Regions from separate parts of the Arthrobacter sp. TMN-49 genome, predicted to be linked through region 2. Evidence: predicted binding sites of a transcription regulator. Region 2 holds the regulator's gene; the other holds the start of a gene.
The links. Region 2 encodes HrcA, which represses chaperone genes, less so after heat shock. Its sites were predicted from a motif close to TTNGCACTCGNNNNNNNCGAGTGCNAA; they were not measured.
Positions count from the first base shown of each region.

Region 1: the regulator HrcA is predicted to act here: its motif matches at 2,597-2,623, upstream of groL (chaperonin GroEL).

Region 1 covers NZ_JBTNDH010000014.1:43,814-49,458, reverse strand. Annotated here, with positions in the region: gene ACX80E_RS08355 (RNase H family protein) at 1-629, opposite strand, end outside; gene groL (chaperonin GroEL) at 808-2,436, opposite strand; gene ACX80E_RS08345 (TM2 domain-containing protein) at 2,887-3,423, shown strand; gene ACX80E_RS08340 (LytR C-terminal domain-containing protein) at 3,600-3,875, opposite strand; gene ACX80E_RS08335 (hypothetical protein) at 3,865-4,149, shown strand; gene ACX80E_RS08330 (DUF3263 domain-containing protein) at 4,255-4,509, opposite strand; gene ACX80E_RS08325 (uracil-DNA glycosylase) at 4,744-5,502, shown strand; gene ACX80E_RS08320 (siderophore-interacting protein) at 5,578-5,645, shown strand, end outside.
Region 2 covers NZ_JBTNDH010000013.1:89,166-94,810, forward strand. Annotated here, with positions in the region: gene hemW (radical SAM family heme chaperone HemW) at 1-1,167, shown strand, start outside; gene ACX80E_RS08035 (DUF4870 domain-containing protein) at 1,269-1,661, opposite strand; gene ACX80E_RS08040 (DUF3097 domain-containing protein) at 1,717-2,565, opposite strand; gene hrcA (heat-inducible transcriptional repressor HrcA) at 2,861-3,874, shown strand; gene dnaJ (molecular chaperone DnaJ) at 3,908-5,050, shown strand; gene ACX80E_RS08055 (16S rRNA (uracil(1498)-N(3))-methyltransferase) at 5,056-5,645, shown strand, end outside.

The sequences.
Region 1 (5,645 bases), on a different contig from region 2:
GCATCAGCTGCCGGGGTGTACGCGGGATCGGGCACATCCTGAGCGGTTTCGTCAGCCCAGGCATCAAAGAGGTCAAGTTGCTCGGGCTCGGGCGCTGCGACAGTGCCCCGAAGCGGCGCAGCAGGCGTCACGTCGTCGTCGGTGGCGTTGGCGGTCGCCTTGGCGCCGGGAAATCCTGGGCCAGCGTTCGGCGCACGCTTGGCTTGATATGCGGTGGCGGCGGCGCGGGCCCGGTCATCGGCCGCCTCGTTCAGGTCGTGACCGGCATGGCCCTTGACCCATTCGAAAGTGTATTTGCGTCCCACCAGCGCCGCGTCAATCTCCCTGAGCAATTCAAGGTTCAGCACCGGCTTGCCATCTGATTTCTTCCAGCCTTTGCGCTTCCATCCCGGCATCCATTTGGTCACCGAGTTGATGACGTACTGGCTGTCGCACAGAATATGCAGCGGCTCCTCTGGCATATGGGCTGTTGAAACGAACAGGTCAAGGACTGCCATGAGCTCACCCATATTGTTGGTGCCGTGGGGCCAGCCACCGGCCCGCCAGCAGTCATCGTCCACGTACCAAGCCCAGCCAGCAGGCCCCGGATTTCCTAAAGCCGAACCATCGGCTGCAGCAACAATTGTCATAACTCCATACTTTCAGACTCCGCTGACATCTAATTGCCAAAAAGGGCGGCAGCTCTGGCCACCATCTGGGCAAGCAAAAGGCGCCATTGCCTGTAGCGGGGATGGATTTCGCATGCTTTTCGCGAAATCTTACTGCCCGCGGGGCAATGGCGCCTTTTGTTAGAAGACTACGGTGGGGTTAGAAACCGCCCATGCCGCCCATGTCGTCTCCGCCGCCGCCAGCCGGTGCAGCCTTTTCGGGCTTGTCGGCTACAACAGCTTCGGTGGTGAGGAACAAGCCAGCAATGGAAGCCGCGTTCTGCAGTGCGGAACGGGTCACCTTTACCGGGTCGTTGACTCCGGCAGCCAGCAGGTCTTCGTAAACGCCGGTTGCAGCGTTCAGGCCGTGGCCAACGGGCAGGCCGCGAACCTTGTCAACAACTACGCCGGGCTCCATGCCTGCGTTGAAGGCAATCTGCTTCAACGGTGCATCGATGGCGACCTTGACGATGTTGGCGCCAGTTGCCTCGTCGCCGGTCAGCTTCAAGCCCGCGAAAGCCTTGACGCCGGCCTGGATCAGGGCAACGCCACCGCCGGGGACGATGCCCTCTTCAACAGCAGCCTTTGCGTTACGCACTGCGTCTTCGATGCGGTGCTTGCGTTCCTTGAGCTCAACTTCGGTTGCGGCACCGGCCTTGATGACTGCAACGCCGCCGGCCAGCTTGGCCAGACGTTCCTGCAGCTTCTCGCGGTCGTAGTCCGAATCGGAGTTTTCGATCTCGGCACGGATCTGAGCAACACGGCCAGCAATGGCTTCGGCGTCGCCGGCACCATCAACAATGGTTGTCTCGTCCTTGGTGACAACAACCTTGCGAGCCTTACCCAGCAGGTCAAGGGTGGTGTTTTCCAGCTTCAAACCGACTTCTTCAGCAATGACCTGGCCACCGGTGAGGATGGCGATGTCGGCGAGCTGAGCCTTGCGGCGGTCGCCGAAGCCCGGAGCCTTGACGGCAACGGACTTGAACAGGCCGCGGATCTTGTTCACGATCAACGTGGCAAGAGCTTCGCCTTCAATGTCTTCGGCGATGATCAGCAACGGCTTGTTGGAGGCCATGACCTTTTCCAGAACGGCCACAAGATCCTTGACGCTGGAGATCTTGGAGTTCACGATCAGGATGTACGGGTCTTCAAGAACCGTTTCCTGACGCTCGGTGTCGGTCACGAAGTAAGCGGAAATGTAACCCTTGTCGAAGCGCATGCCTTCGGTGAGTTCAAGTTCCAGGCCGAAGGTGTTGGACTCCTCGACGGTGATAACACCTTCCTTGCCAACCTTGTCCAGGGCCTCAGCAATGAGGGCGCCAATTTCGGGATCGCCGGCGGAGATGGACGCAGTTGCTGCGATCTCTTCCTTGGTCTCGATTTCCTTGGCGGAAGCCAACAGCTGCTCGATGACGGCTGCAACAGCCTTCTCGATGCCGCGCTTCAAGGACAGCGGGTCGGCGCCGGCAGCTACGTTGCGCAGGCCTTCCTTGACCAGAGCCTGAGCCAACACGGTTGCCGTGGTGGTGCCGTCACCGGCAATATCATCAGTCTTCTTGGCGACTTCCTTGACCAGCTCAGCGCCGATCTTCTCGTAAGGATCGTCAAGTTCGATTTCCTTGGCGATGGAGACACCATCGTTAGTGATTGTGGGTGCGCCCCACTTCTTCTCGAGAACAACGTTGCGACCGCGCGGGCCCAAGGTGACCTTGACGGCGTCGGCGAGGATGTTCAACCCACGCTCAAGACCGCGGCGTGCCTCTTCATCAAATGCAATGAGCTTGGCCATGGAGGCTTCAGTCCTTTCGGGACAGTCATTTCGGATACAAAATTCTCATTACGGTGCCCGCGACGGACGGACGCGCAGCCATTGATCTCTTTACAGCGGCCGCGAACCCTCACCCAATGAGGAAAGTTCACTACTCCGACGGCGGCTTAACAGCTAGTAATTAGCAGTCACCACCTCAGAGTGCTAACTCAACAATTAGCACTCGGCACCCCAGAGTGCAAGCGGAGCATGCCCTCTGTGCTTCGGGCGAACGGGAACGGGTGCTTACCCGCGGGCAATCCGGCCCGACAAAAAAGCGACACAATCGCCACCACACACGGGCGGCTCTTCCAGCCTCGGCGGCAACAGACTAGCGTGGAGCCTGTAAGTATTCCGATTCGCGCATCCGCAGGGGTCATCTACCGCCTCCCGGCAGGGCCTAACGCCGCAGCACTAGCACCAGGAGACATCATGAGTGAAAATTCAAAGCCCGAACAACCCGGAACCCCGACTAACGTTCCCGCCGGCTATGACAAGCCCGCCACGCCCACCTATCAGACACCCGAAGCCCCGATCGAGCAGCAGCCCGAGGCCCCTACCTACCCGCAAGCCGCACAGGCGCCAACATACCCGCAGCCCGGCGCACCGACATACCCGCAGCCCGGCGCTCAGCAGGGTTACGATCAGCAGAACGTTCAGGCGGGCTACCCGCAGCCGGGCATGCAGCAGGGCTACGGCCAGCAGCCTGCCTATGGCATGGCTTACGGCACCGAGCAGAAGTCCAAGATTGTTGCCGGCATCTTGGGCATCCTGCTCGGATCCTTGGGTATCCACAACTTCTACTTGGGCAAGACCAAGATTGCCTTGATTCAGCTCCTGGTTTCCGTCTTGAGTCTCGGCTTTTTGGCCCCGTTTATGGGAATTTGGGGCTTGGTCGAAGGCATCCTGATCTTGGTCGGCAATGAAGGCTACCGTACCGACGCCAAGGGCATTCCCCTGAAAGACTAGTCCTTCCCACCCGGAAGGCCTGGGCGCAACAGGCTCCGGCAATAGTATGCGGCGCCACCTGCTGGCGCTGAGCAGATAGTTATGGCGAGCAAACCACTTAGGTTTGCTCGCCATAACTGTTTTTGTTGCTGTCTTGCGTGTCGTTAGTTGAGCAACGAGCCCGGGGAGCTTGTTGGCTAGGCGCCGGGCCCCAGCACCACGGCCAACGGGATGCCCAGCTCGGCGGTATCCACCATGCCGGGAATGTTCAGGGCCTTTGACAAGGATTCGGCGTTGGCTTTTTGCTCAATGCCACTGTAGAAAATGACTGACGTCGCCTGCGGCTGCCCAGCCCAGTTGGCCGACTGCGACACCGTCCAGCCCTCGGCTACGACCAGGCCGGAATACCTGCTGGCCAGACCGGAAACACCTGCAGAGTTGAAAATCGCCACCGGAACACTCTTGTCAACCACGGAGTCAGGCTTTGGGGTCGGCTTTGGGGTGGGCGACGGCGATGGCACGGGCGCTTTGGTGGGCGCCTTGGTGGTGGGGGCCGAAGTGGCCGAAGTGGGCGCCGTGGTTGCCGGCGCGCTGCTGCTCTTGACCACTGCGGGCTGGTTCGGCGTGGTGTTGTTGAGCATCTTGGGCATGATGAAAAACGCCAACAACCCTATGCACAACGCCACCACACCAAAAATCATCAAGGGCATCAGCGAACGCCTCTGGAATTCCATGGACGTGCGGTGAACGCCGTGGCGCGCCGATTTCTCATCGATCGCGTCGAATTCATCCCGCGGGTAATTGCTCATAGTGCAGTGGTGTCCTTGTGGGTATTCGTGGTGGACGGGCGCGTCAATTGCCGAGCCGACGTGCGGATCGGGCCTGTTGGCGTGACAACCGTAGTCTACGCAACCGTTTGACCAGCATCGGGTCATGCGCCAACGCAGCCTCCGTGTCGATCAGCGCGTTGAGCACCTGATAGTAGTGGGTTGCTGAAAGCTCAAACATGTCGCGAATGGCCTGTTCCTTGGCACCGGCGTACTTCCACCACTGCCGTTCCAGGCCCAGCATTTGTTCTTCACGTTCGGTGAGCGCGTGCTCGCCCACGCCGTTCCGGGGCGCTGCGGCGTCTTCGGCGGGGGGCTGCCCGTGCTGGCCTGCTTCGACCACAACAGCCCTCCGTTTCCTTTTCTTGCGTTCTCAAGCATGATCCATGCTCTGCTCTGTCCATAATAGGGGCCAATGACAGCCCTGTCATTTGGAAAACTGTGAAAAACTCCCCCGCCGGGCGCTCCTGTGCACTCAAGAGGCGATTGCCCACCATGGCTCACAATGGAGACTATGGACAGCACACCGAGCCTCTTTGACCTGCCGGCACCGGCACCGTGGGACCAGCAGCAATTGCAGGCCTTGGACACCCTGCAAACGGCACCGCTAAGCCAAATGGCTCCCGATTGGGCCGCCGCACTGGCGCCCCAAGACGCCACGCTGCGCGCGTTGGGGGCCATGTTGGCCAAGGAGTACGACGCCGGAACCCGCTTCCTGCCTCATCCCACTTTGGTTTTGCGCGCCTTGGGCACACCCATGGCCGAGGTCAAGGTCCTGATCGTTGGCCAAGACCCGTACCCCACGCCCGGGCATTCGGTGGGTCTGGCGTTCTCAGTGGATAAGAGAACACGGCCACTGCCGCGCAGCTTGAACAACATCTACAAGGAATTGGCTGCCGATCTGGGGATTCCTGCGGCCTTCCACGGGGACCTGAGCGCCTGGGCCAGCCAGGGCGTCCTCCTGCTCAACCGGGTACTTACCGTGGCCCCGGGGGCGGCAGGCTCGCACCGGCGTCGTGGTTGGGAGGAAGTGACTGAAGCCATCATCACGGCATTGGCGGCCCGGAAGCGGCCACTGGTCAGCGTGTTGTGGGGCAACGACGCCCAGCGCGCGGCGCCCCTGCTGGCCGGCACAGCCGTGATCGAGTCGGCCCACCCCAGCCCCTTGTCAGCATCCAGGGGCTTCTTCGGCTCCAAACCGTTTAGCCGCGTCAATGAGCTGTTGATTGCCCAGGGGGCCAACTCAATCGACTGGGCGCTGCCGGTGACCTAGACTAGTTAGGAGAACCTAACTAGGGAATTTTTAGCCCCACCCCTGCGGGTCTGCGCCCGCAACGAGGAGATTATTGTGACATCAGCGCCCGCCTCAGCCGCCACAGTCGTGGCCCCGGCCGTCAAACCGCGCGCCCAGTTCAC
Region 2 (5,645 bases):
GCTGCCGTCGGCGCGGCTGACCGCAAATTCAGCCTCTACGCGCACATCCCGTTTTGCGCCGTGCGCTGCGGCTACTGCGACTTCAACACCTACACGGCCACGGAGCTGGGTGGCGGCGCCTCACAGGACGCCTATGCCGAAACTGCCGTTCGTGAAGTGGAATTTGCCGCCCGGGCCATGGTTGCGTCGGGCCTGCCTGCGCGCAAGCTCAGCACAGTGTTCTTTGGCGGTGGCACGCCCACCCTCCTGCCCGCGGGCGACCTGACCCGCATACTGGGTGCCGCCGTCGCGCAGTGGGGGCTCGAGGATGGTGCCGAGGTCACCACCGAAGCCAACCCGGACTCCGTCACCAGGGAGTCGCTGCAAGAGCTGTACGACGGCGGCTTCACCCGCGTGTCCTTCGGCATGCAGTCGGCCGTGCCGCACGTTTTGAAGGTCCTGGACAGGACCCACCGGCCCGAACGTGTGCCGCAGGCTGTCGCGTGGGCGCGCGAGGTTGGCCTGAACGTGAGCGTCGACCTGATCTACGGCACCCCGGGCGAGTCGATCGCGGACTGGGAAACATCCGTGCGCACGGCCCTGAGCTACAACCCGGACCACATTTCTGCGTACTCGCTCATTGTGGAGGAGGGCACCAAGCTGGCCGCCCAGATTCGGCGCGGCCAAGTGCCGAACATCGACGATGACGACCATGCCGTGAAGTATGAGCTTGCCGACGCGCTCTTCAGCGCGGCCGGCTTGTCCTGGTATGAGGTCAGCAATTGGTCACGCACACCGGAGGATGCTTGCCAGCACAACCTGGCGTACTGGCGAGGAGACGACTGGTGGGGGATCGGCCCGGGTGCCCACTCCCACGTGGGTGGTGTGCGTTGGTGGAACGTCAAGCACCCCACCGCCTACGCCAACAGGCTCGATGCCGGCGAGTCGCCTGCCGCCGGGCGGGAAACCCTTGACGCCGACACCCGGGCCATGGAGCGCATCATGCTGACGTCCCGCCTGTCCGAGGGGCTGGCCATCAACACCCTCAGCCCCGAAGCGCGCAAGGCAGTCGCCGGGCTCATCGCCCAAGAACTGGTTGACCCGCTCAAGGCCTTCGCCGGCACCTTGGTGCTCACCCTCAAGGGCCGCCTCCTGGGCGACGCCGTGACACGGGCACTCCTGGACTAGCCCCCAACCCGAACTGACCCGCAGAAAACGGCGAAAATCCGCGCTTTTAGCGCGATTTTCGCCGTTTTCTGCGGGTCAGTTCGGGTTACTTGAGTTTGGCGTTACTTCAGCAGGCGCGGGTTCAAGGCGTAGCGGTACGGCTGTCCCTTGTTGACGCTTACCGCGCCAATGACGGAGAAGACTGTCAGGAACGCCCACACGAGCAGTGCGAGCAGGAAAAACACCGTGCCGAGCTGCGGGTTGAAGAACGTCAAAACAAACCCCAGCAGGTTCAGCATCACGGCGATGGCTGTGGGTGGCAAGGTGAAGTTCAGGGCCTCAAGGGACTCCTGGGCGGTGAATCGGCCACGGGGGGCCACATACCTGTGGATCAACAGTGCCGGAACGCAACCCAGAATGCCGCCGCAGTGGGCCATAAACGCCCACTGCTTGTCTTCTGATGGGGTGAGTGGCGGCTTGACGGGACCATTCTGCTGGGTTACCGGATGACTCACAATGACAAGCCTTTCAAAAAGCGAAACTACTGGCCAACATATCGCTGGCCACTCTCTAGGATACGGGTGCTGTGAGGAAGTCAATCACTTCTTCCACGCGACCCAACAACGATGGTTCCAAATCGGCATAGGAATTCACCCGGGACAGCAGCCGTTGCCATCCCAGACCAATGTCCTCGGCAGTGCTGTGGGGCCAGCCAAAGGCCTTCAGAATGCCCAGCTTCCATTCCATAGATCTCGGGATAACAGGCCACGCCGGGATGCCTAAGGTGGCCGGTTTGATGGCCTGCCACACGTCCACGTACGGGTGGCCCACCACCAAGACGTTGTTGTGTGTGCCAGTTGACTTCATGAGATTGGACACAATGCGGGATTCTTTGGATCCCGGCACCAGGTGGTCCACCAAAATACCCAAGCGGCGGTTCGGGCCGGGGGAGAAATCTGCCACGGCGGCGGCCAGATCGTCGATGCCGCGCAACGGCTCAACCACGATTCCTTCAACGCGCAGATCGTCTCCCCAGACTTTCTCAACGAGTTCGGCGTCGTGCTTGCCTTCCACCCAGATGCGGCTGGCCTTGGCCACCTTGGCGCGGGTGTCGGCAACCTTCACCGAGCCTGAGGCTGTGAGCCGGGTTTGCCTAGCCGCCACAAGGCGCGGGGCAATGAGCTCAACGGCCTCGCCTTCAAAGAGGAACCCAAAACCCAGCGGGAACGCCCTGATTTTTTCGCGCCTGTCAGCAAGCTCCACAATGTGCATGCCGCCAGATTTTTCCAGCCGGACAACAGCACCCACCCAGCCGGTTTGCTGGTCTTCAACCACCAGCCCGGAAACGGCCTCCACCTTTGGCAGTGTCCGCACGGGCGGTGCGCTCAAATCTTGGGGACCCCACTGGTTGAATTCCACGCTAAAACCTGACTCTTCATTCTCGGGGCAACGCTCATGGCGAACGCTGCAGCTGTGAAAACCCATGCTAACCGCAGAAGGGACACTAGTTCCGGTTCGCCATGGTCACAGTGCCAGGGGTGGGGCGGGACAAAAAGTATTAGACTTAGCACTTGGTTGGGTAGAGTGCTAACGGCTCGTATTAGCCCCGCCCCGGTAGCGGCACAGACCTGTGCCCGTCGGGCGGAGCACCACGGCCGGCAGTACACGCAGTGCTGCCAAGAGATTTCAGCGCCATTGAAAGGAGGTGACGGGAATGAGTGAACCACGGAAGTTGGAGGTCCTGCGGGCCATTGTTGAAGACTACGTGCACACACGCGAACCCGTTGGCTCCAAGGCGCTGGTTGAACGGCACCACTTGGGCGTTTCCAGTGCCACCATCCGCAACGACATGGCGGCGCTGGAAGAAGAAGGCCTCATTGCCGCCCCGCACACCAGCTCGGGACGCATACCCACGGACAAGGGTTACCGGCTGTTTGTTGACCAGCTGTCCGCCGTCAAACCACTTTCTGCCGCCGAACGCCGCGCCATTGCCGCGTTGTTGGAGGGTGCCACCGATCTTGACGATGTCCTGGAACGGACAGTGAAGACGTTGGCCCATCTGACAAATCAGGTGGCGGTGGTGCAGTACCCGCGGTCGGGCGGTGCCACAGTGCGCCACATTGAATTTGTTTCCCTGGCAGCACGCCAGGTTCTTGTGGTGTTGATTTTGGCCTCGGGCAAGGTTGAGCAGAACGTGATCGACGTCGGCGCAAACGTTGACGACGCCATGTTGGCTGGGTTGCGGCAAGTGTTCTTGAGCGGCTTGCACGGACTGACGGTGGCAAGTCTGCCTGAAGCTGTGGCCAGGATACCGCTGACTGTCCAACTGCCCGAGCAGGGACCGGCACTGCGCCTGGCCCAAGGCTTGGTGCTGTTGGCCGGGAATGCGCGCGGAGACAAAATCGTTATGGCGGGGACGGCCAACCTGGCCCGATCCAACAACGACTTCCCGCTCAGCATCGGCCCTGTCCTTGATGCCTTGGAAGAACAAGTTGTGCTGTTGCGCCTTTTGGAGGCGATGGCACAAGATTCCTTGGGAATGGCAGTGGTCATTGGCCGCGAGAACCCCCACGATTCGCTGGCTGAGGCGTCAGTTGTGGCCAGCAGTTACGGGCCGGGCCAAACTGCCAAGCTTGGCATCGTGGGCCCAACCCGGATGGATTACCCCAACACCATGTCCAGCGTACGCGCCGTGGCGCAGTACCTGTCTAGAATTTTGGCCGGCTAAGCGGCCACCGATTCCACTGAAGAGAGCAACACTTTGAGTAATCACTACGATTCATTGGGCGTCGCCCGCGACGCAACGGCCGAGGAGATCAAGAAGGCTTACCGCAAACTGGCGCGTAAGCTGCACCCCGACGTCAATGACGCCCCGGATGCCCAGGACCGTTTCAAGACCGTGACACACGCCTACGAGGTCCTTTCAGACCCGCAAAAGCGCCGTGTCTATGACACCACGGGCAACGAAAACGGCAACGACAACGGCGGCGGTGGCGGTGGCGGCAACTTTGACGGCCAGGGTTTCGCCTTCCAGGACATCTTCGAGACGTTCTTCGGCGGCAGCGGAGGCGGTGGCGGGCGTGGGCCGGCGTCGCGCATGCGCCGTGGCCAGGACGCGCTCATCACCGTCCGCATTGACCTGCGTGAGGCAGTGTTCGGCGTCAACAAGAAGCTGGAAATCGACACGGCCATCACGTGTGGCACCTGTGAAGGCAGCTGCTGCCGGCCGGGCACCTCACCCACCACCTGCGACGTCTGCCACGGCAGCGGCCAGATCCAACGCCCCGTGCGCTCCATCCTGGGCAATGTGATGACGCTGGCCACCTGTAATTCCTGCCAGGGCTTTGGCACCATGATTATTGACCCGTGCAACGAGTGCATGGGCGAAGGCCGCGTACGTGACCGCCGCACGTTCACCATCAAGGTTCCGGCAGGTGTCAGCACGGGCACCCGCATCCAACTGGCCCAGCAGGGCGAGGCGGGTCCGGCCGGCGGTCCGGCCGGCGATCTCTATGTGGAGATGAAGGTCAACAATGACCCCAATTTCCTGCGTGAAGGCGATGACCTGCACGCAACACTTAGCGTTCCCATGACTGCTGCGGCACTGGGCACCGAGCTGAGCTTTGAAACCTTCGACGGCGAACAGCCCATCAGCATCAAGCCGGGCGCTCAGGCCGGTGAAGTCATCAACCTGCGCAACTTGGGTGTGACGCATCTGCGCGGTTTTGGCCGCGGGGATCTCAAGGTTCACATCCATGTCGAAACACCCACCAAGGTCGATGCCGCCCAGGAGGAGCTCCTGAAGCAGTTGGCTGCCTTGCGCGGGGAAACCTTCAGCGAAGGCAAACTTGTCTCCAGCGGCGGCATGTTCGCGAAACTGCGCGACAAGCTCGGCAACCTCTAGCGCCCATGAGCAACCCTGTCTTCTACGCCACCCCCGCCGAGCTCGTGGGCCTTGGCCCGGGCTCCACGTTCTCCTTGGGCGGTGCCGAAGGCAAGCATGCCGTCACGGTCAAGCGGCTCACTGCAGGTGAGCCGGTTGACGTGTGCGACGGCGCAGGGTTGCGTCTGGTCTGTTCGGTCACCAACGCGGAGCAGGGTGTGCTGACGGTGCAGGTGGCCGCGGTTGTGGCCGAACCGGTCCACACCGTTCGGCTCACCCTCATTCAGGCACTGGCCAAGGGCGACCGGGACGAACTCGCCATCGAGACGGCCACCGAGCTGGGAATTGATGCGGTTGTTCCGTGGCAGGCCGAGCGTTCCATAGTTCGTTGGAAAATGGACAAGGCGCTTAAAGGTCCCCAGAAGTGGCGACAGGTGGTTGCCGCCGCGGCCAAACAAGCTCGGCGGGCCACCGTGCCGCAGGTAGGTGCGCTGGTGGGAACCGCCGGCATTTGTGAACAGATCCAAGCCGCCGACCTGGCCCTGATTTTGCATGAGGACGCCACAGATTCCCTGGCTCTGGTGGTGCGGGCGTGGAAGACCGCGCAGGACTCCTT